Regions from separate parts of the Cellulomonas sp. S1-8 genome, predicted to be linked through region 2. Evidence: predicted binding sites of a transcription regulator. Region 2 holds the regulator's gene; the other holds the start of a gene.
What was found. Region 2 encodes Rex, which represses fermentation and respiration genes when NADH is low (regulators of the CRP and FNR family bind a similar motif). Its sites were predicted from a motif close to CTTGTGAANNNNTTCACAAG; they were not measured.
Positions count from the first base shown of each region.

Region 1: the regulator Rex is predicted to act here: its motif matches at 8,087-8,106, upstream of OKX07_RS14660 (geranylgeranyl reductase family protein).

Region 1 is NZ_CP110806.1:3,246,951-3,261,088, forward strand. Features, by position in the region: partial or broken gene OKX07_RS14625 (NADH-quinone oxidoreductase subunit G) at 1-1,266, opposite strand, end outside; gene nuoF (NADH-quinone oxidoreductase subunit NuoF) at 1,263-2,597, opposite strand; gene nuoE (NADH-quinone oxidoreductase subunit NuoE) at 2,597-3,478, opposite strand; gene OKX07_RS14640 (NADH-quinone oxidoreductase subunit D) at 3,478-4,788, opposite strand; gene OKX07_RS14645 (NADH-quinone oxidoreductase subunit C) at 4,829-5,704, opposite strand; gene OKX07_RS14650 (NuoB/complex I 20 kDa subunit family protein) at 5,701-6,252, opposite strand; gene OKX07_RS14655 (NADH-quinone oxidoreductase subunit A) at 6,328-6,690, opposite strand; gene OKX07_RS14660 (geranylgeranyl reductase family protein) at 6,773-8,074, opposite strand; gene OKX07_RS14665 (demethylmenaquinone methyltransferase) at 8,353-9,045, opposite strand; gene OKX07_RS14670 (TRM11 family SAM-dependent methyltransferase) at 9,580-10,206, shown strand; partial or broken gene OKX07_RS14675 (isochorismate synthase) at 10,268-11,597, shown strand; gene OKX07_RS14680 (S1C family serine protease) at 11,810-13,171, opposite strand; gene menD (2-succinyl-5-enolpyruvyl-6-hydroxy-3-cyclohexene-1-carboxylic-acid synthase) at 13,617-14,138, opposite strand, start outside.
Region 2 is NZ_CP110806.1:3,360,648-3,374,785, reverse strand. Features, by position in the region: gene OKX07_RS15285 (hypothetical protein) at 1-384, shown strand, start outside; gene OKX07_RS15280 (hypothetical protein) at 461-949, shown strand; gene OKX07_RS15275 (PPK2 family polyphosphate kinase) at 981-2,042, opposite strand; gene OKX07_RS15270 (potassium channel family protein) at 2,090-2,797, opposite strand; gene OKX07_RS15265 (TrkH family potassium uptake protein) at 2,790-4,163, opposite strand; partial or broken gene OKX07_RS20470 (acetoin utilization protein AcuC) at 4,288-5,505, shown strand; gene OKX07_RS15245 (helix-turn-helix domain-containing protein) at 5,670-5,906, shown strand; gene OKX07_RS15240 (30S ribosomal protein bS22) at 6,149-6,247, shown strand; gene OKX07_RS15235 (LacI family DNA-binding transcriptional regulator) at 6,440-7,462, shown strand; gene OKX07_RS15230 (GNAT family N-acetyltransferase) at 7,521-8,072, opposite strand; gene OKX07_RS15225 (HAD family hydrolase) at 8,069-8,932, opposite strand; gene OKX07_RS15220 (glutaredoxin family protein) at 9,014-9,292, shown strand; gene OKX07_RS15215 (redox-sensing transcriptional repressor Rex) at 9,348-10,046, shown strand; gene OKX07_RS15210 (YceI family protein) at 10,128-10,673, opposite strand; gene OKX07_RS15205 (MarR family winged helix-turn-helix transcriptional regulator) at 10,787-11,383, shown strand; gene OKX07_RS15200 (histidine phosphatase family protein) at 11,441-12,097, shown strand; gene OKX07_RS15195 (TlpA disulfide reductase family protein) at 12,099-12,815, shown strand; gene OKX07_RS15190 (cytochrome c biogenesis CcdA family protein) at 12,812-13,750, shown strand; gene resB (cytochrome c biogenesis protein ResB) at 13,747-14,138, shown strand, end outside.

The DNA.
Region 1 (14,138 bases), 110 kb from region 2:
GCCCGCGACGTGGTGGCCGAGGAACTCCTCCTCCTCGCCCGAGTGCGGGCGGGCGCGGTGGTCGACGTCGTTGGTGCCCAGCGCGACGCGCGCGAACTTGGCGTACGCGTAGGCGTCCTCGAGCGTGAGGCGACCGCCCGGCAGCACGCCGACCGCGCCCGCGGCCCGCAGGCCGTCGGCGGCCGTGTCCAGCGCCTCGGTCCACGAGCAGGGCTCGAGCTCGCCGCGCGTGCCGTCGGGCAGGGTGCGCCGGACCAGCGGCGTCGTCACGCGGTCGGGTGCCGACTGCCAGTGGAACGCGAACCGGTCCTTGTCGGTGATCCACTCCTGGTTGACCGCGGGGTCGTCCCCCGCCAGCCGGCGCAGCACGACGCCGCGGCGGTGGTCGACGCGGATCGCGGAGCCGTTGGCGTCGTGCTCGGCGATCGACGGCGCCGACACCAGGTCGAAGGGCCGCGAGCGGAAGCGGTACGCGGCCGACGTGAGCGCACCCACCGGGCAGATCTGCACGGTGTTGCCGGAGAAGTAGGACGCGAACGGCCGGCCGCTGGTGTCGAGCGTCGACGCGCCCACGGGCGTGTCGCCGGCGAACCCGAGGACCTGGGTGTCGAACGTGCCGATCTGCTGGGCCGCCCCGCGCTTCTGCAGGTCGATCCAGACGTCGCCCGCGATCTCCTCGGAGAACCGCGTGCAGCGCTGGCAGAGCACGCACCGCTCACGGTCGAGCAGGACCTGCGTGGAGACGGAGATCGGCTTGGGGAACGTGCGCTTGACGTCGACGAACCGCGTCGCCGCCCGCCCGTTGCTCATCGCCTGGTTCTGCAGGGGGCACTCGCCGCCCTTGTCGCAGACCGGGCAGTCGAGCGGGTGGTTGATGAGCAGCAGCTCCATGACGCCGTGCTGGGCCTTGTCGGCCTCGGGCGACGTGTGCTGCGTCTTGACCTGCATGCCGGGCGTGGCCTCGAGCGTGCAGGAGGCCTGCGGCTTGGGCATCTTGGCGACGTTCCCGTCGCGCCCCGGCGCCCACACCTCGACGAGGCACTGCCGGCACGCGCCGGCGGGCGCGAGCAGCGGGTGGTCGCAGAACCGCGGGATCGCGATCCCCAGCTCCTCGGCGGCGCGGATGACCAGCGTGCCCTTGGGCACGGTCGTCTCGATGCCGTCGACGGTGAACGTCACGGTCGCGTCGGGCACGGGCACGACGGGCGCCGGTGCGCCCGGCACCAGCGGCGTCGCGTCGGTGGCCCTCGGGGTCGTGATCGTCATGCGTGCACCCCCGCCAGCTGCGTGCTGCCACGCGGCGTGTAGTCGAAGAGCGAGCTGCGCTCGGGCGGGAACAGCACGTCGGCGGGCGTGTGCGTGCCTGCCTCGAACTCCTCCCGGAAGTACTGGATCGCGCTCGTGACGGGGCTCGTCGCACCGTCGCCGAGCGCGCAGAACGCGCGTCCCAGGATGTTGTCGCACAGGTCGAGCAGCAGGTCGATGTCCGCGTCCGTGCCCTGCCCGGCCTCGAGCCGCGCGAGGATCTGCGCGAGCCAGAACGTGCCCTCGCGGCACGGGGTGCACTTGCCGCACGACTCGTGCTTGTAGAACTGCATCCACCGGGAGACGGCCTTCACGACGGACGTCGTCTCGTCGAAGATCTGCAGGGCGCGGGTGCCGAGCATCGAGCCCGCCGCGCCGACGGACTCGTAGTCCAGCGGCACGTCGAGGTGCTCCGCGGTGAAGATCGGCGTGGAGGACCCGCCCGGCGTCCAGAACTTCAGCTCGTGGCCGGCGCGGACTCCCCCGGCCATGTCGAGCAGCTCGCGCAGCGTGATGCCCAGCGGGGCCTCGTACTGGCCGGGCCGCGTGACGTGGCCCGACAGCGAGAACAGGCCGTGCCCGGCGGAACGCTCGGTGCCCATCGACGTGAACCAGTCGGCGCCGCCGACCAGGATGCCCGGCACCGACGCGATCGACTCGACGTTGTTGACGACGGTCGGGCGCGCGTACAGGCCCGCGACGGCGGGGAACGGCGGCTTGAGGCGCGGCTGCCCGCGCAGGCCCTCGAGCGAGTCGAGCAGCGCCGTCTCCTCGCCGCAGATGTACGCGCCGGCCCCGGCGTGCACCGTGACCTCGAGGTCGAAGCCCGAGCCCAGCACGTCCGTGCCCAGGTAGCCGGCCTCGCGGGCCTCCCGCACGGCCTCGAGCAGGCGGCGGTAGACGTGCAGGACCTCGCCGCGGACGTAGATGAACGCGTGGTGGCAGCCGATGGCGTACGACGTGATGATGACGCCCTCGAGCAGCTCCTGCGGGCTCGCCATCATCAGCGGGATGTCCTTGCAGGTGCCCGGCTCGGACTCGTCCGCGTTGACGACGAGGTACCGCGGGCCGCCGTCGGGCGCCGGCAGGAAGCCCCACTTCATGCCCGTCGGGAAGCCGGCACCGCCGCGGCCGCGCAGCCCGGAGTCCTTCACCGCGGTCACCACGTCGGCGGGCGCCATGCCCAGCGCGGTGCGCAGACCGCGGTAGCCGCCGTCGGCCACGTAGCGGTCGAGCTTCCACGAACGCTCCGCGTCCCAGTGTGCGGACAGCACGGGGGTGAGGGTCGTCATCACGACTCCTTCGCGTCGTCGGACTGCTGCTTGCGCTGCTCGCCGGCGGGCGAGGTGTCGGCGGGCGTCGTCACCGGACGGTCCGCGCTGGACTGCTCGGCGCCGACCTCGGGCTCCCCGTCGGTGACCACGGGAGCGGCAGTGCGCTCGTCGGCGTCGTAGGACGGCGCCGCCCAGCCCCGCTCGCGGGCCAGCACGGTGCCGCGCACCGTCGGCTCGCCCGCGCCGACGCCCTCGTCGACGCGCCCGTCGGGGAAGCCCGCCAGGACGCGGCTCATCTCCTTGAACGTGCAGACGGACGCCGCCCCGCGGGTCGGCGCGACGGGCGCGCCCTCGACCAGCTTGTCGACGACCTCGACGGCCGAGGCCGGCGTCTGGTTGTCGAAGAACTCCCAGTTCACCATCACGACGGGCGCGTAGTCGCAGGCCGCGTTGCACTCGATGCGCTCGAGCGTGATCGCGCCGTCGCCGGTGGTCTCGTCGTGCCCGATCCCGAGGTGCTCGCTGAGCTCCTCCCAGATCGCGTCCCCGCCCATGACCGCGCACAGCGTGTTCGTGCACACGCCGACGGTGTAGGTGCCGTTGGGGTGGCGCTTGTACTGCGTGTAGAACGTCGCGACCGCGGACACCTCAGCGGTGGACAGACCCAGCGTCGCGGCGCAGAACGCGATGCCGCGCGGGCTGACGTAGCCGTCCTGCGACTGCACCAGGTGCAGCATCGGCAGCAGCGCGGACCGGGCCTGCGGGTACCGGGCGATGATCTCGCGGGAGTCGGCCGTCAGCCGGGCGCGCGTCGCGTCGTCGTAGCCGGTCGCGTGGCGGTCGCCCGGGGCGCGGCCGTGGTCGTGGGGCGCCGGGGCGCCCGCGTGCTCGACGGACATCAGCGGTCCACCCCTCCCAGCACCGGGTCGATCGACGCGACGGCGACGACGACGTCGGCCACCTGCCCGCCCTCGCACATCATCGACACGGCCTGCAGGTTGTTGAACGACGGGTCACGGAAGTGCGCCCGGTACGGCTTGGTGCCGCCGTCGGAGACGAGGTGCACGCCCAGCTCGCCGCGCGGGTGCTCGACGGTCTGGAACACCTGCCCGGCCGGCACGCGGAAGCCCTCGGTGACGAGCTTGAAGTGGTGGATCAGGGACTCCATCGAGGTGCCCATGATCTCCCGGATGTGGTCGAGGGAGTTGCCCATGCCGTCGGTCCCGATGGCGAGCTGCGCAGGCCACGCGACCTTCTTGTCCGCGACCATGACGGGTCCCGGCTTCGCCAGCCGCTCGAGGCACTGCTCGACGATCCGCATCGACTGGTAGCACTCCTCGACGCGCACCAGCAGCCGCGCCCAGGAGTCCGCCGCGTCGTTGGTCGGCACGTCGAAGTCGTACGTCTCGTACCCGCAGTACGGGTCGGTCTTGCGCACGTCGTACGGCAGGCCCGTCGCGCGCAGCAGCGGCCCGGTGACGCCCAGGGCCATGCAGCCGGCCAGGCTCAGGACGCCGACGTCCTTCATGCGCGCGTGCAGGATCGGGTTCGCCAGCATGAGGTCCTCGAGCTGGCGGAAGTAGCCGCGCACCTTGACCAGCGCCTCGCGGACGCTGTCGATCGCGCCCGGGGGCACGTCCTGCGCGACGCCGCCGGGGCGGATGTACGCGTGGTTCATGCGCAGGCCGGAGATCATCTCGAAGATCTTGAGGATCTCCTCGCGCGCCGTGAACCCGAGGATCATGATCGTCGTCGCGCCGAGCTCGTTGCCGCCCGTGGCGAGGAAGACCAGGTGCGACGAGATGCGGTTGAGCTCCATCATCAGCACGCGGATGACCGACGCGCGCTCGGGGACGTCGTCGGTGATGCCGAGCAGCTTCTCGATCGCGAGGCAGTAGGCCGCCTCCTGGAACAGCGGGGCGACGTAGTCCATGCGGGTGCAGAACGTCACGCCCTGGGTCCAGGTGCGGTACTCCATGTTCTTCTCGATGCCCGTGTGCAGGTAGCCGATGCCGGCCCGCGCCTCGGTGACGGTCTCGCCGTCGATCTCGAGCATGAGCCGCAGGACGCCGTGCGTCGACGGGTGCTGCGGACCCATGTTGACGACGATGCGCTCCTCGCCGAGGCGCGCGGCCTCCTCGGCGATGTCGGACCAGTCGCCGCCGGACGCCTCGAACGAGGGCACGCCCTCGGTCTCGTCCAGGGGCACGTGACGGGTCGCGTGGGGGTCCGCGAGGTGGGGGCGGTCATCAGCTGTACGACCTCCGCTGGTCCGGGGGCGGGATGCTCGCGCCCTTGTACTCGACCGGGATCCCGCCGAGGGGGTAGTCCTTGCGCTGCGGGTGGCCCGGCCAGTCGTCGGGCATCTGGATGCGCGCCAGGCTGGGGTGACCGTCGAAGACGATCCCGAAGAAGTCCCAGGCCTCGCGCTCGTGCCAGTCGTTGGCGGGGTACACGCCGGTCGTGGACGGGATGTGCGGGTCACCCTCGGGGACGGCGACCTCGAGACGCAGGCGGCGCCCGTGCGTCACCGACACGATCTGGTAGACGGCGTGCAGCTCGCGCCCGACCTCGTGCGGGTAGTGGACGCCGGACACGCCGAGCGACAGCTCGAACCGCAGGTCCGGGTCGTCGCGCAGCGCCTGCACGACCTCGACGAGGTGTGCGCGCGCGATGTTGAGCGTCAGCTCGTTGCGGTCGACGACGACCGACTCCACGGCCGCGGCGTAGCCCGTCCCCGACTCGTCGAGCACCTCGGCCAGCAGGTCGACGACCTCGTCGAACCAGCCGCCGTAGGGGCGCTCGCTGGGCCCCGGCAGCGCGATCGTCGCGACGAGCCCGCCGTAGCCCGACGTGTCCCCCGTGCCGCTCACGCCGAACATGCCGGTGCGCACGTCGATGATGTCCAGCGGCGTGCGCGGGCCGGTCGGGTCGGGTCCGGCGGGCAGGTTCTGGGAGCCCGCCTCGAGCGCGGCAGCCGTGGTGCGCTGCGTCCCGGCCGGTGCCGGCCCGCCGGGCTTGGCGGCCGCGGACGCGTCGGCCTTCTCCGCCGTGGGCTTCGTGCCCTCGGTCGGCCGGTCGGCGACCGGGGACGTCGCGTCCTCGGGCGTCTTCTCGTCGCTCATCGCAGCAGCCCCGTCATGTGCGACGTCGGCGTCGCGGCCATCGCCGCCTCCTGCGCGCGGGCCGCGGCCTCGCGGCGGTTCACGCCGAGCGGCTCGTCCTGGATCTGCTGGTGCAGCGCGAGGATCGCGTGGAGCAGCATCTCCGGGCGCGGCGGGCAGCCGGGCAGGTAGATGTCGACGGGCACGATGTGGTCCACGCCCTGCACGATCGCGTAGTTGTTGAACATGCCGCCCGACGACGCGCACACGCCCATCGACAGCACCCACTTGGGCTCGGCCATCTGGTCGTAGACCTGCCGCACCACGGGCGCCATCTTCTGGCTGACGCGCCCGGCGACGATCATGAGGTCCGACTGGCGCGGCGACGCGCGGAAGACCTCCATGCCGAAGCGCGAGATGTCGTACCGGCTCGTCCCGGCCGCCATCATCTCGATCGCGCAGCACGCCAGGCCGAACGTCACGGGCCACAGGGAGGCCTTGCGGAAGTAGCCGACGAGGTCCTCGACCGTCGTCAGCAGGAAGCCCGAGGGCGCTTCTTCGATACCCATGTCAGCCCCTCCTCGGGGTCGGTCGGCTGCGCGTGGTGGCACGTGTCGGGCAGGCGAGGGCCGGCCCGTGCATGGTCAGTCCCACTCGAGGCCGCCGCGCTTCCACTCGTACGCGAACGGGACGGTGATGATCAGCAGGAACACCATCATCGCGACCAGCCCGAACGTCGCGAGCTCCACGAAGCTCACCGCCCACGGGTAGAGGAAGACGACCTCGATGTCGAAGATGATGAAGGTCATGGCGACCAGGTAGTACTTGATCGGGAAGCGCCCGCCGCCGATGGCGTGGGGCGTCGGCTCGATGCCGCACTCGTAGGCGTCGAGCTTGGCGCGGTTGTACCGCTTGGGACCGAGGATCGCGCTCGCGCCGACCCCACCCAGGGCGAGGACCGCCGCGATCCCGATCATCACCAGGAGCGGGACGTACGGGTTGCTCATCGAGCGGTCCTCCTCGTCGGGGACGTCGTGCCGGGGGTCCGGCCGTGGGGTGCTGCCGTGCCGTCGCTGCCCGTGCGCCGGCTCATGCGTCCGGCGCCAGTCGGGTGAGCGCGGCGATCACGCGGTCGACCACGTCACCCCCGCGCGGCTCGTAGCAGTCGGCCAGCAGCTTGAGCACGAACTTCATGAGCAGGGGCCGCGGCAGACCGTACCGCGTGCACAGGTGCATGACCTGCGGGTGCTCGATCAGCGCCACGAAGATCCGCCCCAGCGTGTAGTACCCGCCGAGGTCGTCCTTCATGCGGTGCTGGTACGTCGCCAGGGCGCGCTCGCGTCCCGCGGCCGACCCGCGGGCCAGCCCCTGCGCGATGGCGTCGGCCGCGACCCGGCCCGCCTGCAGGCCGTACGCGATGCCCTCGCCGTTGAACGGGCTGACCATGCCGGCGGCGTCGCCCGCGAGCATCAGCCCGTCCGCGTAGAGCGGGCCGCGGTTGAAGCCCATCGGGAGGGCCGCACCGCGCACGGGACCCATCTGGTTGTCGGGGGTGAACTCCCACTCGGCGGGCGCGTTGGCCATCCAGCGGGCGAACAGGTCCTTGTAGTCGACCTTGGTCGCCGCGGCCGTCGAGCTCACCGACCCGAGCCCGACGTTGGCGGTCCCGTCGCCGAGCGAGAAGATCCAGCCGTACCCGGGCATGAGGTTCGAGCGGCCCGGGGCGCCGTCCCACAGCTCGAGGTGCGACTCCATCCACGGGTCGTCGTGCCGCGGGGTGCGGAAGTAGGTGCGGACCGCCACGCCCATCGGGCGGTCGTCGCGCTTGGCGCGGCCGACGGCGGTCGCGAGGCGTGCCGACACCCCGTCGGCGGCGATGACGACGGGGGCGCGGTACGTGGCCTCGTCGCCGGCGTCGCCCGTGCGGCGGCCGTCGGCGTCGACCGACCGTGCCCGGACGCCGACGACCCGGCCCGTGCGCTCGTCACGCACCGGTCCCGTGACGGACGTGCCCTCGAGCAGCTTGGCACCCGCGGCGCGGGCGTACTCGGCCAGCGTCTGGTCGAACGACACGCGCGACTTCGCGAGCCCGTAGGAGGGGTAGCTCGACAGCTCGGGCCATGGCAGCTCGAGGCGGTGGCCGCCGCCGATGACACGCAGACCGGCGTTGCGGATCCAGCCGTCCTGCTCGCGGATCGGGACGCCCATGCGGACGAGCTCGGCCACCGCGCGCGGGGTGAGGCCGTCGCCGCAGATCTTGTCGCGCGGGAAGGTCGCCTTCTCCAGCAGGAGGACGTCGAGCCCCGCGGCGGCGCAGTGGTAGGCCGCCGAGGCCCCGGTCGGACCGGCGCCGACGACGATGACGTCGGCGTCATCGGTCGTTCCGTCCACCTGGTCACCCCACTTGTGACGATGTTCACGTGCAGCTTCGGCGAGTGTATCCAGCGCCTCCGGACCTGTCTGCGAAGGGTTGGCTTACCTCAGCAGCAGGACCGGACCATGGTCCCCCACGGCGGCGCCGAACAGGCGTCACACGCACCGGGAGCGCCCGGGCGCGCCCGTGCTCCCGCCCTCGCGGGCGGCCGACCCTCATCGTCCACCACGCGGCCGCAGCCCGCAGGACGGGCGCGCGCACCGCACACCCGCGCCGCAGGACGCGGGCGAACGGCTCAGGGTCGACGGGCGCGGTGCAGCGCGACGACCCCGCCCGTGAGGTTCCGGAACGCGACCTGGTCCCAGCCCGCGCCACGCACCAGCAGGCCCAGCTCGCGCTGGTCCGGCCACTCGCGGATCGACTCGGCGAGGTACACGTACGCGTCCGGCTCCTTCGACACCGCGCGGGCGACCGGCGGCAGGGCACGCATGAGGTAGTTCGTGTAGACGGTGCGGAACGGCGCAAACGTCGGCCGGGAGAACTCGCACACGACCATGCGTCCACCCGGACGGGTCACGCGCAGCAGCTCGCGCAGCGCCGCGTCCACGTCGGACACGTTGCGCAGGCCGAACGACATCGTCACCGCGTCGAACGACGCGTCGGCGAACGGCAGGTGCAGCGCGTCGCCCGCGACGAACGGCAGGTCGGGGCGCCGGCGGCGGCCGACCCGCAGCATCCCGGTCGACAGGTCGCACGGCACGACGTGCACGCCCGCGTCGGCGAGCGGCTCGCTCGACGTGCCGGTGCCCGCCGCGAGGTCCAGGACCGTCTCGCCGCGCTGGGCGTCCAGGGCGGAGAGCGTCGCCCTGCGCCACGCACGGTCCTGGCCCAGGGAGATGACGTCGTTGGTGATGTCGTACCGGTGCGCGACCGCGTCGAACATGGCGGCGACGTCGCGAGGGTCCTTGTCGAGGGCGGCGCGTGGCATGCGCCCATCGTCGCAGGTCCGCGTGGTCGGCTGCGCACCCGGCTCGGGTAGCGTGCGGCGGGACGGCGCCGGTGGGCGTCGTCGTCGCACCGACCTCGGGGGCCCGTCCACCCATGCCGCAGTACGCGATCCTCGTCCAGCCCTCGGCGAACCGGGTGTACTCGCAGCACGCTGCGCGCCTCACGCGCAACGAGCTCCTCGCCCTCGACGGGCTGCTCCTCGACGGCCGCCTGGCCGCGGCGGGCGAGCCCGAGGAGCGCACGATGGGCGGGGTCCCGTACCTCGTCCTGCCGACGCCGGCCCTGACCGCGGACGACCTGGCCGTGCTGGCCAACCTGTCCTCGCTGTTCGCCCTGTTCGAGCTGAACGACGACGGCACGCTTCGCCCGCTGGAGCTGGCCCGCCTCGACCGCTATGACGACGACCTGCTGACGATCCTCAAGTACATCGGCAAGACCAACGAGCAGCTCACGCGCCTGCTGCTCAACCTCACGGCGGCCGGCGCTGCCCGTCCAGGACTTCCTGCACTCCCGCGTGCGGGTGCTCGACCCCGTGTGCGGGCGCGGCACCACGCTGAACCAGGCCCTGATGTACGGCTGGGACGCGTACGGCGTCGACACGGACCGGCGCGACGTCGAGGCGTACACCGCGTTCGCGGACCGCTGGCTGCAGGACAAGCGCCTCAAGCACCGGTCGCGCAGCACGCGCGTGCGCGTGGCCGGCAAGAACCTGGGCCGACGCACGACGTTCGAGCTCGCCCCGACCAAGGAGCTCTACCGCGCCGGCGACGTGCAGACGCTCGAGATCACGCAGGGCGACACGCTCGACGCCGACCGGATGTACCGGGCCGGGTCCTTCGACCTCGTCGTCGCCGACGCGCCGTACGGCATCCAGCACGGGTCCGTGACCGGCCCGCGCACCCCGTCCCGGTCGCCGCAGGCTCTGCTGACGGACGCGATCCCGGTGTGGGCGGGCCTGCTGCGCCGCGGCGGCGCCATGGGCCTGTCCTGGAACACCAAGGTCCTGCCGCGCGCGGACCTGCTCGCGATGCTCACCGACGCGGGGCTCGAGCCGCTCGACGACGCGCCGCTGCTGGACCTCGCGCACCGCGTCGACCACGCGATCGAGCGCGACCTCGTGGTGGCGCGCAAGCCCGGGTGAGACGGACGTCGCACCCCCACGACAGGGGGCGGGACGTCGTGAGGACCTACCCTGGACGGCGATGAGCACGTCGCCCAGCGCCCCCGCGACCGGGGGCATCCCCCGGCCCCTCGTGGTGCGCACGGTCGAGTGCGCCGACCTGCCCACCGGCGGGTCCCCCGACCCGGCCGACCTGCTCGACCTGCTCGGACCCGACGCACCCCTCGCCTGGGTGCGGCGCGGTGACGGGCTCGTCGCGTGGGGCGAGGCCGTGCGCGTCGAGGTGCACGGCGCCGACCGGTTCGCCGCCGCCGAGCGCGCGTGGCGGGAGGTGCTCGCGCACGCGATCGTCCGCGACGAGGTGCAGCTGCCCGGCAGCGGGCCCGTCGCGTTCGGCTCCTTCGCGTTCGACGACGACTCCGCCGCGGGCGGCGTGATCGTCGTGCCGCGCGTCGTCGTCGGACGCCGCGACGGGCGCACGTGGCTCACCACCGTGAGCACGGTCGGCGAGCTCGGCCCCGCGCCGCGGCTGCGCGACGTCGTGCCCGCGCGCACCCCCGCCCACCCGCCCGGCGAGGTGACGTACACCGACGGCGCCGTCGACGCCGAGGCGTGGCTCGAGGTCGTCGCCCGCGGGGTCTGCGCGATCCGTGAGGGCGAGGTGGAGAAGGTCGTCCTCGCACGCGACGTGCACGCCCGCACCGAGCACCCGCTCGACGTCCGGTGGGCGCTGCAGCGCCTCGCGGACCGGTACCGGTCGTGCTGGACGTTCAGCGTCGACGGCATGATCGGTGCCACGCCCGAGCTGCTGGTGCGCTCCGAGCGCGGCCTCGTCACGTCGCGCGTGCTCGCGGGCACGATCCGGCGCACGGGCGACGACGACGCGGACATGGGCCGCGCCGCGATCCTCGCGCACTCCTCCAAGGACCTCGAGGAGCACGAGTACGCGGTCTCGTCCGTCGCGCGCGCGCTCGCCCCCTTCTGCTCGTCGTCGAACGTCCCCGACGTGCCGTTCTGTGCTGTCCCTGCCGAACGTGCTCCACCTCGCGTCCGACGTCACCGGCGTGCTGAGCGCCCCCCGCGGCGACGACGCGCACCCCTCGTCGCTCGCGCTCGCCGCCGCGCTGCACCCCTCGGCCGCCGTGTGCGGCACGCCGACGCAGGCGGCACGCGCCCTCATCACCCGCATCGAGGGCATGGACCGCGGCCGCTACGCCGGTCCCGTCGGCTGGTTCGGCGCCGACGGCGACGGCGAGTGGGGCATCGCGCTGCGCTCCGCCGAGGTGGACCGGGACGACCCGCGCCGGCTGCGGCTGTTCGCCGGGTGCGGCGTCGTCGCCGCGTCCGACCCGGCCGCCGAGCTCGCCGAGTCCCGCGCCAAGCTCGTCCCCATGCGCCACGCCCTGTCCTGAGCCGCCGCCCCGCAGGGCTGGATCGACCTCTCGCCGGGGGTGGGACGCACGAGGGCCCGCCGCGAGAGGGGATGCCCACGGCGGGCCCAGCGGTGCGTGCCGGCCCCTGCGGGCGCACGCACGGGCACGACCCCTGCGGGCCTGCCCCGGTCTCTGTTGCCAGGTCGGACGACGGTCGGTCCCCGGCGCGGTGGCCGGGGACCGACCGGGACTCAGCCCTGGCCCTCCTGCTGCTGCTGCTCCTGCAGCCACTCCCAGAACTGCTCGGGAGTCATGCCACCGGGCATGGTGCCCTCGTCACCCGGGTCCGGCGCAGGCTGCTCGCCCTCGCCCTCGCCCTGGTCGTCCGGGGCCTGCTCGCCCTGACCCTCGTCGCCCTGACCCGGCTGCGACTGACCGAAGTCGTCGGGGCGCGTCGCGAGCGTGACGTCGAGCTCGACGGCGCGGCCGTCGCGGACGACGGTGAGCGTGACGTCGTCGCCGGACGTCAGCGAGCGGACGAACGCCGTGAGCGACTCGGCACCGCCGACCGGGTCGTCCCCGATCGCGACGATGACGTCACCGTCCTGCACGGCGGCCTCGGCGGCCGGCGAGCCCTCGCTGACCGACTCCACGACCGCGCCGCGGCGCGTGACGCCGTCGGCGGTCGCCGTGCCGTCGGACAGCGTGACGCCGAGGAACGCGTGCTCCGCCTGCCCGTCCTCGATGAGCTGCGCCGCGATGTTCCGGGCCAGGTCCACCGGGATCGCGAACCCGAGGCCGATCGACCCTGACTGCTGGCTGAGCGTCGCGATCGACGACGTGATGCCGATGACCCGGCCCGTCGCGTCGAACAGCGGACCGCCGGAGTTGCCGGGGTTGATCGCGGCGTCGATCTGGACCGCGTTCGTCACGGCGGCCTCGCCGCCGACCTCCTGCGTCGAGACGGGGCGGTTCAGGGCCGAGACGATGCCCGTGGTCACCGTGTTGGCCAGACCCAGCGGGTTGCCGACCGCCATGACCGGGTCGCCGACCGTGACGTCGTCGGAGTCCCCGAACGCAGCCGCCTGGAGGTCGTCGGGGGCGTCGACGACCTGCAGGACCGCGAGGTCCGTGCTCGCGTCGGTGCCCACGACCTCGGCCTCGAGCATGCGGCCGTCGGTCAGCGTGACCTGGACGTTGCCCTGGGCGCCGGCGACGACGTGGTTGTTGGTCACGACGTGACCGTCGTCGTCGATGATGACGCCGGAGCCCTGACCGCCGCCCGACTGCGTCTGCACGTCGATCGCGACGACGGACGCCTGCACGGCGGACGCGACGGCCTGCCAGTTGGGGTTCTCGGTGCTCGAGCCGGACACGGGGACCTGGTCGGTCTCCGTGCGGCCGACGTCGGCGAGCGACGCGGAGCGCACCGGGTCGCTCGCCCCGGCCAGGACGTCGAGGCCGCCGAGGCTCGCGACGGAGCCACCGCCGACCAGGAGGCCGACGGCCGCGGCCGACGCGATCCACACCCAGGCGCGCGACCGGCGCCGCGGTGCGGGGTCGGCGGGTGCGGCCCACGGGTCGGTGGGCGGTGGTACGGCGCCCGGGGGCACCTGGCCGGGTGCGGCCGCCGTGCCCGGCGACCAGGGTCTGTCCCGGGCGCGCCGGCGACAGGGTGGTCGGTGGCGGGGTGGTCGACGACCGGGTGGTCGGTGGCGGGGTGGTCGGTGGCGGGTGCGCCACCGCCCACGGTCACGGGCCGCCGGGCGGCGCGCTGTGCGGCCTCGTACCGCGCCCAGTGCTGCGCGGGCGTCAGCCGGGCGGCGGGGTCGTCGGCGGGTGCCGGAGGCGGCTGGACCGCGAGCGGCTGCGTCGCGTCGTGCGCCGGCAGCGGCTGGGTCGGGTGGTCCTGCGGGTGGCTGCCCGGTTGCGGCTGAGGTGTGGTGGTCATGGGTGCCTCCTTGTCGGACTCCATGAGACACCCGGGTCCTGGGATCGCGCTCGCTGCCACCTGGACGTTTGCTGTGAGATCCCGCGGACGACCCCGCGCGACCGAGGTCAGGCCAGCGGCGACAGGGCCTTGTCGACGGCGGCGGCGACCTCGGCCTGGAGGCGCTCGACGAGCGACCGTCGGTGCGTGCGGTCCACCCGCACCTCGACGACGCTCGTCCCGGTGCCCGGCGCCGCGAGGGCGGGCAGCAGCCCCTCGGTGTCCACGACGCGCGTGTGCCGCACCCCGTACCCCGCGCACAGCGCCGCGACGTCCACGCCGTGCGGCGTCGCGAACACCCGCTCGAACACGTCGGCCCGGTCCGGCTCACCGGGCTCGAGCGTCGTGAACACCGAGCCGCCGTCGTCGTTCGCGACCACGATCTGCAGGTCCACGGTCGGCTCCGCGGGCCCACGCAGCAGCCCTCCGACGTCGTGCAGGAACGTCAGGTCGCCCAGGTAGGCGCGCACCCGGCGGTGCGGCAGGGCGAGCGCGACTCCGGTGGCCGTGGCGATCGTGCCGTCGATCCCGGCCAGCCCGCGGTTGGCGAGCACGAGGGGCGCGAGGTCCCAGCGCGCGACGAGGTCGAG
Region 2 (14,138 bases):
GCCGTCGTGGCACCGCCGCCCGCCGCGACGCCACCGGCCCAGCGGACGCCGTGGTTCCCGTCGCAGAGCCCGGGCGCCCCGCTGCCCGAGGCGCCCGCCGTCGTCACCGTCACCTCCCACGTCGCTGCGAGCCCGGTCGCGGAGACCGCGGCGACCGTGGCCCCCGCCGTGACCGTGCAGCGCCCGACCGCACCTGCGCCCCTGACCCCGGAGGCCGGGCTCGGGACGCCGGGTGCCGGGTCCGTGACCCCGCGAGCCGGGCCGAGAGCCGTCCCGGCGCACTGGCCGCGGCCGGTCGACCTCGTGCTCGTCGCGACGCTCACGGCGTCGCACGACACCTGCCCGACGGCCCCCGCGCGCGACGTCCTTCAGAGCCCTGCCTGACCGGACGTCCCGCGCACAGCGCGTGACGTCCCGCGCCCCGAGGGGCGCTCCGGTCTACCAGGCAAGGAGCTCGGACATGCACACCTATCTTCGCCAGGCACTGCCCGGCATGCTCGTGGGCGGTGGGCTCACGCTCGCGGCCACCGGCCTGACCGCCGCCGGGGAGCAGATGCTCCCGGGTGCACTCCTGATGGTCATCGGCGGCGCGGCAGCCCAGCTCTACCAGCACCTCAACCGTCCGCGGCTCGCGGTGCCCGCGCCCCGCGTCGTCCTGTCGCCGGCCCGCCGGGTGGTCCGGGTCCCGACGCAGCGCGCGGCCCTCGGCCACGACACCCCGTCGCCCTGGCAGGGCGCCCCGGAGCCCCGCACGACGTACGTCGAGCACCCGGCGCTCGGTGCGCCGCTGCACGGCCACGCCGCCGGTCCCCTCCGCAGCCTGCCCACGTGGCGGGACGTCGCACGCCCGGGCACGCAGGGTGCGGGCCTGCGCCACTGCGTGCGCCCTCATGGCTCGCTGCGGAACGGCGAGCTGCCGCACCAGCGACGGGCGGCGGACGGCTCCTGACCTTCACGACGGACGGGCGTCCGGCGTCGTCTCAGCGCGTCGCCTCGAGGCGGGCCAGCTCGGCGGCCACGTCGTAGTCGGCCGCGGGCCAGCCGAGGTCGAGGTCGCTCAGCGCACCGTGCAGCAGGGCGCTGACGGCCAGCCGGGCGTACCACTTGCTGTCGGCCGGCACGACGTACCAGGGCGCGACGTCGGTGCTCGTGCGGTCGAGGACGTCCTGGTAGGCCTCCTCGTACGCGGGCCGTCGCAGCCGGACGTCCACGTCCGAGGGGTTGTACTTCCACAGCTTGTCGGGGCGCTCCAGCCGCTCGTGCAGTCGCGCGTACTGCTCGTCACGCGACACCCACAGCGCGACCTTGACGATCGTCGTGCCCGCCGCCGCGACCTGGGCCTCGAACCGGTTGATCTCGTCGAACCGGCCCTGCCACACCTCGGGTGCGACCAGCTCGTCGACGCGGGCGACCAGGACGTCCTCGTAGTGCGACCGGTCGAACACGCCGATCAGCCCGCCCGGGGGCAGCGCGCGGCGGATGCGCCACAGGTAGTGGTGGCGGCGCTCCTCGGCCGTCGGGACGCCGAACGAGCGCAGCGCGACGCCCTGGGGGTCGACGCGGCCGAGCACGTGGCGGACGATGCCGCCCTTGCCCGCCGTGTCCAGCCCCTGCAGGACGAGCAGCACCGAGCGCGTGCCGCCGGTGCGGCCGTGCGCGAACAGCCGTTCCTGCAGCTCGGAGAGCTCCTCTCCCATGAGGTCCAGGGCCCGCTCGCCCTCGGAGCGCGACCCGCCGAACCCGGGCTTCGAGGACGCGTCGAGGTCGGCGATCCGGAACCCGGGCCCGACCCGCAGCGCGTCGATCGCGACGTCGCGGCGCTCGGCGACGTCGTCGGTCGTGGGCTCGGCGGGCAGCTGCGTCTCCGCGCGGTCCAGCACTGCGGTGGGAGCGGTGACCTCGCTCTCGTCCGCCTTCTTGCGCGACTTCTCGAGGGCCTTCTCGATGGCCTTCGCCTCGGACTTCTTGCCGGACTTCTTCTCGGACTTCTTGCCGGACTTCTTGCCGGACTTCTTGCCGGACTTCTTGCTGCCCTTCGCCATGAAGGTCTCCTCGTCGGACGAGCCGTGCGTGGGCGGTGGACCTCGCCTCAGGGTCGTGAGGCGAAGCGTTCGAGCAGGTCGGCGTGACCGCCGACGATGATGAGGTCGTTGGCCGAGATGCGCGTCTCGGGTGTGGCGTACTGGAAGTCGATCCCGGGTGACTTCACCCCGATGATCGTGACCCCGTACCGCTCGCGCACCTTGGACTGCGCGAGGGTGAACCCCTGCGCCTCCTTCGGGGGCCGCATCTTCACGACCGTGAACCCGTCCTCGACCTCGATGTAGTCGAGCATCTTGCCGCTGACGAGGTGCGCGACGCGCGACCCGGCGTCGGCCTCGGGCAGGACGACGTGGTGCGCGCCGATGCGCTGCAGGATGCGCGCGTGCTCGGAGCTGATCGCCTTGGCCCAGATCTGCGGGACACCGATGTCGACCAGGTTGCCCGTGATCAGCACGGACGCCTCGAGGTACGACCCGACGCCGACGACCGCGACGGGGAACTCGCGTGCGCCCAGCTGCTCGAGCGCGTCGGGGTTCACCGCGTCGGCCTCGACCAGCGGGATGCGCCCGGACCACTGGGCGACCAGCTCGGGGTTGCGCTCGACGGCCAGGACGTCCTGGCCGAGGCGGTCGAGGGTCGAGGCGATGGCGGACCCGAACCGCCCGAGGCCGATGACCAGGACGCCCGAGTCCTTCTTCGGGGTGCGGGGTGCGTTGCGCGGCTCGCCGCCGCCTGAACGCAGGCTCTCAGCCAACGATGGGCCTCTCCTCCGGGTAGCGGATGACACGTCGACGGTTGCGCAGCGCGAGCGCCGCCGCAAGCGTCATGGTGCCGGTCCGGCCGATGAACATGAGCACGACGAGCACGTACTTCGCCGGTGTCGGCAGGTCGGCGGTGATGCCGGTCGACAGCCCGGCCGTCGCGAACGCCGAGATGACCTCGAAGAGCACGCGGTCGAGCGTCAGCCCGGTGATGGCCAGCAGCAGGAGGGTGGCGATCAGCACGATCGTCGCGGAGACGAAGCTGACGGCGATGGCGACCTGCAGCGTCTCGCGCGGGATGCGCCGGCCGAACGCCTCGACGTCACGGTCGCCGCGGCCCTCGGCGACGATCGCGAGCAGCATGACGGCCAGGGTGGTGACCTTGATGCCGCCCGCGGTCGACGCCGAGCCCCCGCCGACGAACATCAGGGCGTCGAGCAGGAGCCACGTGCCCTCGTGCATCTGCCCCACGTCGACCGTCGAGAACCCGCCCGAGCGGGGCATGACGCCCGCGAACAGCGACGCGAGGATGGTCCCCGGGGCGTCGAGCGGCCGGAACGTGTCCGGGTTGGTCCACTCGAACGCCGCGACCACCACGGACCCGAACAGCACCAGGGCGAGGCTCGTCGTGATCGTCAGCTTGGAGTGCAGGCTCCAGCGGCGCGGCTCGCGCAGGTGGTTGGCGACGTTGAGGATGACGGGGAAGCCCAGGGACCCGATGAACACGCCGATGATGATCGGCAGCAGCATCCACCAGTCGGAGACGAACGGGTCCAGCCCCTCGGGGGTCGGCACGAAGCCCGCGTTGTTGAACGCCGAGACGGAGTAGAACACCGCGTGCCACGCGGCCGTCCCCGTGGACTCCCCGTGCACGAGCAGCCGCGGGAACAGCACCAGGGCGATCGCGACCTCCAGGACCGTCGACGTCACGATGACGGTGCGGACCAGCGACCCCACCTCGCCCAGGCGGGTCACCTTGGTCTCGGACGACACCAGCAGACGCTGCGTCAGGCCGATGCGCCGCGACACGGCCATGCCGAGCAGCGACGCGAGCGTCATGACGCCCAGCCCGCCGATCTTGATCGCCACGAGGATGACCACCAGGCCCCACGCGGACCAGTACTCCCCGGTGGGCACGACGACCAGCCCCGTGACGGTGGTCGCGGACGTCGCGGTGAACAGGGCGTCGACGAGCGGCGCGCGCTCGCCACCGGCCGTCGCCCACGGTGCGGACAGCAGCACGGTGATGACGGCGATGACGAGGGCGAAGACGCCGAGCGCGAGTCGTGCGGGGGACTGCCGGGCCGACCGGTCGACGTACTCGCGCGCGCTCCACAGCAGGCCGGGCCCCGCTGCCATCCCACCTCCCGCTGTCCACCTGGTCGCAGACCCCACACTCTGGCACGTGCCGCCCCTCCCCACGCACTGGCGCGGCCTGCACGTCGGGTCGACACACGCCGTGTGACGGTGGGACGGTGAGCCCATGACGGCCTCCGACGCGCACCCCGCCGCGCGCGTCACCGGGGCACCGACGCTGCGGGTCGTCTGGGCGACCGAGCTCCTCGCGTACGACTTCGGCTTCGGTCACCCCATGACGTCCGACCGGATCGACCTGACGATCGCGCTCGCCGCCCAGCTCGGCCTGCTCGACGCGGCGGGCGTCGAGGTGGTGGGGGCGGAGCCGGCGTCCGACGCGCTGCTGGCGACCGTGCACGAGCCCGCGTACGTCGCGGCGGTGCACGCGGCGGCCGAGCACGGCGTCCCGGACCTGGTGCGCGGCCTGGGGACGCGGGACGACCCGCTGTTCCCGCAGATGCACGACGCCGCCGCCCGCGTCGTGGCCGGCACGGTCGACGCGGCGATGGCGGTGTGGAGGGCCGGGCGGAGCACGCGCTGAACGTGGGCGGTGGCCTGCACCACGCGCGGCCGGGCGCCGCGTCGGGCTTCTGCGTCTACAACGACGCGGCCGTCGCGATCCGGGCGCTGCTGGACGCCGGCGCGCAGCGGGTCGCGTACGTCGACGTGGACGCGCACCACGGCGACGGCGTCCAGGACGTCTTCTGGGACGACCCGCGGGTGCTGACCGTGTCGATCCACGAGACGGGGCACGCGCTGTTCCCCGGAACGGGGTACCCGACGGAGACGGGGGCCCCGCGCGGACGGCACGGCCGTCAACGTGGCGCTGCCCTCCCGGACGGACGACGCGGGCTGGCTGCGCGCGATCGAGGCGGTCGTGCCCGCGGTGGTCCGCGAGTTCGCGCCCGACCTGCTCGTCACCCAGCACGGCTGCGACACCCACCTCATGGACCCGCTCGCGACGCTGCGGGTGTCGGTGGACGCGCAGAAGGTCGCGGCGTCCCTGCTGCACGACCTGGCGCACGAGGTCTGCGACGGGCGGTGGGTCGCGCTCGGCGGCGGCGGGTACGCGATCCTCGACGTCGTCCCGCGGACGTGGTCGCACCTGCTGGGCGTCGCGTCGCACCGCCCGGTGGACCCGGCGACCCCGGTGCCGCAGGAGTGGCTCGACCTCGTGCAGCAGCGCTACGGGCGTGCCGCGGTGCCGGTGATGACGGACCACGCGACGGCCTGGTACCGGCCCTGGTCCGCGGGCTACGACCCGGCGAACGACGTGGACCGCGCGATCCGCGCGACCCGCGCGGCCGTGTTCCCGTCGCTGGGTCTCGACCCGGACCTCGACTGACCGTCACGACGGGAGGACCGTCACGACGGGAGGACCGTCACTGCGGTGGGCCGGGCGGGTGTCACCCCTATCCCACCTGTCACACGCGCCACTACTGTGGGCCGCGCACCCGGGCGCCCGGGTGCGCGACGCCGGCGCGGCCCGGTCAGCTGGAGGGCCGAGGCATGGGCGAGGAGCAGGGCGGACCCCAGGGTCGCGTGCGGTTCCTCACGGTCGTCGAGGTCGCGGACCTCATGCGGGTCTCGCGGATGACCGTGTACCGGCTGGTGCACGCGGGTGAGCTGCCCGCCGTGCGCGTCGGACGGTCGTTCCGCGTGCCGCAGGACGCGCTCGACGCGTACCTGAGGTCGTCGGCGACGGTCGACCCCGGGATGCTCGGCGAGGACCGCCGGACCTCCTGAGGACACCGGTGCCGGCCGTGCGGCACGGGCAGGCGCACGGCAGGCACACGGCAGGCACCCGACGAGCGCCCGGTGAGCACCCCGCACGGCCGGGAGTTCGCGGTCGCGGTACGCCATCGCGTAAGGTGGGCGCTCGGACTTTGCGTGCGTGGGTGATTCGGGTGGGCCCGATGCGCACCGCGCGTCGATCGACCACCACTCGCGGCCCTGACGGGTCGTGACCGGACACGAGTGAGGACCGCATGGGATCCGTCATCAAGAAGCGCCGCAAGCGTATGGCGAAGAAGAAGCACCGCAAGCTGCTGCGCAAGACGCGTCACCAGCGCCGCAACAAGAAGTGAGCTGAGCGCCGCTCGTCGGCGCGTCGTGCACCCCGGGCCCGGTCGCCACGACCGGGCCCGACGTGTGTCCGGGACCACCCGGCGCAGCGTCCTCGATAGGCTGCCCGGGCGACGGCGCTGCTGCCGTCTCGTCTGCCACGCGTGCGTCCGCCTGTCGTCGGACCCACGGGCACGGATCCGAGGAGGTCGGCCATGCCGACGACGATGGCCGACGTGGCGCGGGTCGCGGGTGTCTCGGTGAAGACGGTCTCCAACGTCATCAACGACTACCCGTACGTGCGCGCCGAGACGCGCGCGCGGGTGGTCGCCGCCATCGACCAGCTCGGGTACGAGGTGAACCTCGCGGCCCGCAACCTGCGCCTGGGGCGCACGGGCATGATCGGGCTCGCGGTCCCGGAGCTGCGCCAGGCGTACTTCGGTGAGCTTGCGGACGAGGTCCTGCGCATCGGCCGCGAGCGGGGGGTCACCGTCATCATCGAGCCGACGGGCGGCACGCGGGAGCAGGAGCTGCAGGTGCTCAACGGCCCGGGACGCAAGCTCACCGACGGCCTGCTGTTCATCCCGGTCGCGGTCGACGTCGCCGACGTCGCGGCGGTGGCACCGCACGTCCCCCTCGTGCTGCTCGGCGAGCAGGTCGCCGGCGCCGCGGCCGGGGTGGACCACGTGTCGATGCGCGACAGCGAGGCGGTCGAGGCGGCGACGCGGCTGCTCGTCGAGCGCGGCCGTCGGCGCGTCGCCGTCGTCGGGATGCAGCGCGAGCACCCCTTCGCCACAGCCCGCCTGCGGTACGCGGGCTACCTCGCCGCGCTGGAGGCGTGCGGGATCGCGTTCGACCCGCGCCTGGTCGGCTGGGCGCCGCCGACCTGGCGCCGCGCGGACGGTGCCGCCGGCATGGCGGCGGTCCTCGACTCGGGTGCGGAGCCCGACGGCGTCGTCGCCCTGAACGACTCCCTGGCGATCGGCGTGCTGTCCGAGCTGCGTGCACGGGGCCTGTCCGTCCCGGACGACGTGGCGGTCATCGGCTTCGACGACACCGACGAGGCCAGGTTCACGGACCCGCCGCTGACGACCGTCGACCCCGGACGCGGGGAGATCGCGCGGGTCGCGTTCGACCTGCTGTGGGACCGCCTGCAGCGTTCCGGCGCGCCGCACGAGCCGGTGACGCACCTGGCGAGCATGCGGATCGTCGAGCGCGGGACCACGCCGCCACACTGAGACGCGCGCAGGTCGGCCGGCACGTTGCTGCCGACACCTGCCGGTCCGCGTCGGGACCCTAGAGCGGACGCTCCAGCACGTAGTCGTCCTCGACCCGCTCGCCGACGCGGAAGTGCTTGACGCCGACGACCGCGAACCCCTCGCGCGCGTAGAACGCCTGGGCGCGCGCGTTGTGCTGGTTGACGCCCAGCCACATCCCGCCGCCGCCGAGGGCGCGGGCGTGGTCGAAGGAGGTGCGCAGCAGGGTGGCTGCGACGCCGGCGCCGTGCTGGTCCGGGTGCACGTAGCACTTGGACAGCTCGACCGTCGGGCGGATGTGCACGGCCGCGCGGGCGTCCTCGTCCGTCGGCTCCCCGGCGACGAGCATCGTGTACCCGAGCAGCACGCCGTCGTCGCCGGGCGTCGCGGCGACGAGCACGACGTGCCCCGCGTCGGCCGCGTACGCCGCGAAGTGCTCGGCGCGCAGGTGCGCGTCGAGGAACAGCCCCTGGTCGGCGGCGGTCGACCCGGGCGGGCACGCCAGCGGGAACGTCAGCGCGGCCAGCTCCGCCAGTGCGGTGGAGTCCCGCGGCTGCGCGGTCCGCACGGCCCAGTTGGTCGTCGCCGTCATGGTGCCCCCATCCGGCCCCGGATCGAGCGCCGCAGGGCGCGTCCGACGACCGCGAGCGCCCAGACGACCCCGGCGAGGCTCGCGGCGTTGACGCCGCGTCGCGCCTGCCTGCGCCGGGTGCGGAACTCCCGCACGGGCCAGCCCACCTCGGCGGCGTGCCGGCGCAGCCGGCCGTCGGGGTTGATGGCGCACGGGTGGCCGACCGTGGACAGGATCGGGACGTCGTTGGTCGAGTCCCCGTAGGCGTGGCACCGGTCGAGCTCGTACCCCTCCCGGGCGGCGAGCGCGCGGACGGCGCTCGCCTTGGCCTCGCCGTGCACCAGGTCGCCCACGAGCCGCCCGGTGTAGTAGCCGTCCTCGTGCTCGGCGACCGTGCCGAGCGCACCGGTGGCTCCGAGCCTGCGCGCGATGAGCTCACCGATCTCGACGGGCGTGGCGGTCACCAGCCACACGGCGTGCCCGTCGGCCAGGTGCGCGTCGAGCAGGGCCTGGGTGCCGGGGTAGATGCGCAGGCTCAGCACCTCGTCGTAGACGTCCTCGGCGATTGCCGTGACCTCGGCGACCGAGTGGCCGCGCATGATGTCCAGCGCGCGGGCGCGCAGCTCGTCGATCTGGCGGCGGTCCTCACCGAACACGCGGTACCGCGCCTGCTGCCCGGCGAAGTTCACGAGGTCGCGCTTGCGGAAGAAGCCCCGCCGGTACAGCCCGACGGCGAGGTGGAAGGAGCTGGCCCCGCGGATGATGGTGTTGTCGACGTCGAAGAAGGCCGCGACGCGGGTGCCGTCGGGCACGAGCGCGGCCAGGGGCGTCTCGACCGTGGCGGCGACGATGCGCTGGTCCGTGCCGTCGCCCGCGTGCATCGGGCCACTGTAACGAGCGCGGGCCGCGGGTGGGGCGGTCGTCTCCCGCGGGCTGGGCCCGCCCGGGCTAGCGTGGCCCTCGTGGACGAGGCGACGACGGCCCGGGTCGTGCTGTACGGGCGCGCGGGGTGCCACCTGTGCGACGTGGCACGCTCCCTCGTGGCGCGGGTGTGCGCGGAGGTCGGCGCGACGTGGGCGGAGGTCGACGTCGACGCGCCGGCGGCCGACGGGCACGTGCTCGCGGACGAGCTGGGGGAGCTGGTGCCGGTGGTCGACGTCGACGGCGTGCGGCGCGGGTACTGGCGGATCGACGAGACACGCCTGCGACGGGCTCTCGCGACGGGGGGCGCCAGGGCCTAGCGTGAGACCCCTGGCACCGGGGCCTTCCTGCGGTGCCGCGGGCACAGGGGGTCGCGTGGACGAACGGCGCACGGCAGGGCGGCGGGACGGCGACCGGCGAGCCGCGCGCGACGGCCAGCCCGTGCCGCCGGCGACGGTGGCCCGGCTGCCGGGCTACCTGCGCGCGCTGGAGGCCACGGCGGCCACGGGCGCGGTCCTGACCTCGTCCGACGAGCTTGCGGCGCGTGCGGGCGTGACGCCGGCGCAGCTGCGCAAGGACCTGTCGTTCCTCGGCTCGTACGGCCGCCGCGGCGTCGGCTACGACGTGGGCCACCTGCGCGAGCAGATCACCGTCGTGCTGGGCCTGGCGGACGTGCGCCGCGTGCTGCTGGTGGGCGTGGGCAACCTGGGCCACGCGCTCGCGAACTACGCGGGCATCGCGGAGCGCGGCTTCGTGCTCGTGGGTCTCCTCGACGCGGACCCCGCGGTCGTGGGCACGACCGTGGCCGGCCTGGTGGTGGAGCCCGCCGCCGACCTGGCGGCCGTCGTGGCGCGCACGGGGGCGACGATCGCGGTGCTGACGACGCCCGCGGGCGTCGCGCAGGCCGTGTGCGACGAGCTCGTGGCGGCGGGCGTGGTGGGGATCCTCACGTTCGCGCCGCGTGCGCTGCGGGTGCCGCCCCACGTCGACGTCCGCGCGGTGGACGTGGCCTCCGAGCTGCAGATCCTCGCGTTCCACGACCGTGCGCGCAGCGTGGGGGGTGGGGCGTCGTGACGGCGGGACGCCGCGAGGGCGCGACCGGTGCGGTCGCGCCCTCGCGGGGACGTGCGTGCCGGCGTCGGCCGGCGGGACGGCTCAGGCCCTGATGGCCGAGACGTCGAGGTCGATGCGCACCTTGTCGGCGACGAGCACGCCGCCGGCCTCGAGCGCGGCGTTCCACGTCAGGCCGAAGTCCTTGCGCGAGATGGTGACGGTCGCCTCGAAGCCGGCGCGGGTGTTGCCGAACGGGTCGACCGCGGTGCCGTTGAACTCGGTCTCGAGCTCGACGGGGCGGGTCACGCCGTGGATCGTCAGGTCGCCGTGGACGACGTGGGCGGAGCCGGACTCCCGGACGCCGGTGGAGACGAAGGTCCACTGGCCGAACTGCTCGACGTCGAAGAACTCGCCGCTCTGGAGGTGGCCGTCGCGGCCGGCGTCACCGGTCGTGACGGTGGAGGGGTCCAGCGTGACGGTGACGGACGACGTCTCGAGGTCCTCGCCGATCGTCAGGGCGCCGGAGGTCACCGCGACGGTGCCGCGGACCTTGGAGATGCCGGCGTGCCGGACGGTGAACGACGCCTCGGTGTGGGACGGGTCGATGGTCCAGGTGCCGGTGGTGAGGCCGGTGGGAAGCGCGGTCATGATGGTCCTCTGCAGCTCGGGGCCGAACGGATTCGTTGACTCGACAAGTATCTGTTGTTGATCTTTCTACTACAGTGAGGACGTCATTGCAACCCCCACCCCTGGAGGACGACGTGCCGAGCCGCAGCCCGATCGCCGAGCGGTCGACCGCGGGCGCCGCCCCCGGCCCGCAGCCCGCCCCGCCCGGCGCCGGTACGCCCGATGCGCCGCCCGAGGTGCGCTGGCTCTCCGCGACGCAGCAGGAGCACTGGCGTGCCTTCCGCGACGGCACCGCGCTCCTCTTCGACGTCCTGGCACGTGAGCTCGACGACACGAGCGGCATGTCGCTGGGGGAGTACGAGGTCCTGGTCCGCCTCTCCGAGTCGCCCGGACGCACGCTGCGCATGTCGGAGCTGGCCGACGACCTCGCCCACTCCCGCAGCCGCCTGACGCACACCGTGGCCCGCATGGAGCGCGACGGCATCGTGCGGCGCGAACCCGCGCTGGACGACGCGCGCGGGGTCAACTGCGTCCTGACCGAGCGCGGGTGGGGCGTGCTGGTCGCCGCGGCGCCCGGGCACGTCGCCTCGGTGCGCGCCCACCTCGTCGACGTGCTCGACGACGAGCAGCTCGCCGCGCTGGGCGTCGCCATGCAGGTCGTCGTCGACCACCTGCGCGGCCCCGCGTGCGCGCCGCCCGCGGGCGACGACGCCGGTCCGGCCGGACCGTGACCGGCCGCCGAGCCGCAGCGGTCCGGGGTACCCAGGAGACTTTGCGACACTGTGCACATGGTCGCCACCACGGTCCACCTGCTGCGGCACGGTGAGGTCCACAACCCCGACGGCGTGCTCTACGGCAGGCTCCCCGGCTACCGGCTGTCCGAGCGCGGGCAGCAGATGGCCGAGCTCGTCGCGGGCACGCTCGCGGGCGACCACGACGCGCCCCGGCGCGACGTGGTGGTCGTGACCGCGTCCCCCCTGCAGCGGGCGCAGGAGACGGCGGCACCGATCGCCGCCGCCTTCGGGCTCGCGGTCGGCACGGACGACCGGATCATCGAGGCCGCCAACCACTTCCAGGGCATGACGTTCGGCGTCGGCGACGGCTCCCTGCGCCACCCCGGGCACTGGCCGCACCTGCGCAACCCGATCCGGCCGTCGTGGGGCGAGGCGTACGCCGAGCAGGTCGACCGGGTGCTCGCCGCGGTCGAGTCGGCCCGCATCGCCGCGCGCGGCCACGAGGCGGTCCTCGTCAGCCACCAGCTGCCGATCTGGGTCACGCGCCTCGCGCTCGAGAACCGCCGGCTGTGGCACGACCCGCGCCGCCGGCAGTGCGCGCTCGCCTCCCTGACGACCCTGCGGTTCGAGGGGGACACCCTCGTCGGTGTCGGCTACAGCGAGCCGGCCGCGGCGCTGCTCCCCGGCGCGTCACCGGTCCCCGGGGCCTGACGTGCACGCCGCGCCCCGACGTCGCCGCGCCGCCCTCGCGGCCGCGGCGACCCTCCTGCTCGCGGTCGCCGGGTGCGCCGCCGACGGCGGCAGCGGCGCCGCGCCGGACGTCGTCGACCAGGGCTACCAGTCGGGTGACGGGTCGACGACCACGTGGCCCGCCGGCGAGCGGGTCGGACCGGTCGAGATCACCGGCACCGACTACGAGGGCACGTCCCACGACCTGGCGCAGTGGCGCGGCGACGTCGTGCTGCTCAACACCTGGTACGCCGCGTGCCCGCCGTGCCGGGCCGAGGCCCCGGACCTCGCGGCCGTCGCGACCGAGTACGCCGACCAGGGCCTGCGCGTGCTCGGCATCAACAGCCGCGACGCGGCCGGCGCCGCGCAGGCGTTCCAGCGCCGGCTCGAGGTGCCCTACCCCTCGCTCGACGACCGCGGAGGGTCGGCGATCGCGTCCCTGCAGGGCGTGGTCCCCGTGAACGCGGTGCCGACGACCATCCTGCTCGACCGCGACGGCACGGTCGCGGCGCGGGTCCTCGGCCTCGTCGACGGGGCCACGCTGCGCGCACTGGTCGAGGAGCTGCTCGCCGAGGAGGCGTCGGGGCCCGACCCGTCCGCCGCCGACCCGACCGCCGCCGACCCGACCGCCGCCGACCCGACCGCCGCCGACCCGACCGCGCTGCCGGCTCGCGCGGCCCTCAGGGGCGCCGCCCGGTGACCGGAGGCGCGGTCGTGCTCGGCGTCGGTTCGACCGTCGCCGACGGCTCGCTGCTGCTCGCCGTGCCCGTCGCGCTGCTCGCGGGTCTCGTGTCGTTCGCGTCGCCGTGCGTCCTGCCGCTCGTGCCCGGCTACCTGGGGCTGCTCGGCGGCCTGGTCGGGGGAGGGGAGCGCCCGGGGCCGGGTGCGCGGCTCGGCCTGGTCGACGCGACCGACGTCGTGCGTTTCGGTGTCGCGCCCGCGCGGGCGGGCGCCGAGGCGCGTCCCGCTGCTGCGGCCCCGGTGCCGGGTGCGGGCACCGTCGCCCTGCCGACGCCCGGCGCCGCCGTGCCGCTGCCCGCACCCGCCGGCCGGCGCACGCTCGTGCTCGGGATCACGCTCTTCGTCCTCGGGTTCTCCGCGGTGTTCGTCGCGTTCGGCGCGCTCGCCGGGACCCTCGGGGCCGCGCTGTGGCAGTGGCAGGACCCGGTGAGCCGCGTGCTCGGCGCCCTGACGGTCGTGCTCGGCCTGGCGTTCCTCGGCGCCGTCCCGTTCCTCCAGGGCGAGCGGCGGGTGCGCCTTGCGCCGCGCGCGGGCGTGTGGGGTGCGCCGCTGCTCGGCGTCGCGTTCGGCCTCGGCTGGACGCCGTGCATCGGCCCGACGCTCGCCGCGATCCTCACGCTGTCCCTCACGGGCGGCTCGGCCGGGCGCGGCGCCCTGCTCGCGGTCGCGTTCTGCGTCGGCCTCGGCCTGCCGTTCGTGCTCGTCGGCCTGGGCCTGCAGCGCTCGCAGCGCGCTCTGGCGTGGCTGCGCCGGCACCGCCGCGCGGTGCAGCGCACCGGCGGTGCCGTCCTCGTGGTGCTGGGAGTCGCGCTGCTCACCGGCGCGTGGGGCACCTGGGCGGCCTGGCTCCAGGGCGTGCTGACCGGCGGCGACCCGTTCGTGCCCGCGCTGTGAGCGACGACACGGCACGCCCCGCGGACGCGACCGCCGGGTACCGCCCCGAGGGCCTCGACGACGCGTTCACCGACGGCCCCGGCCCCGACGGCGCGGACCGGACCCGGGCCACCCCGTCCGGGACCGACCCGTCGCTGCCCGCGCTGGGCGTCGTCGGGTGGCTGCGCTGGGCGTGGCGCCAGCTCACGAGCATGCGCGTCGCGCTCCTGCTGCTCGTGCTGCTCGCCGTCGCGGCCGTGCCCGGCACGATGTTCCCGCAGCGCCCGCAGGACCCTGCGGCGGTCTCCGCGTACCTCACGGAGCACGCGACCGCCGGGCCGTGGCTCGACCGGCTGGGCTTCTTCGACGTCTACGCGTCGGTCTGGTTCTCGGCGATCTACCTGCTGCT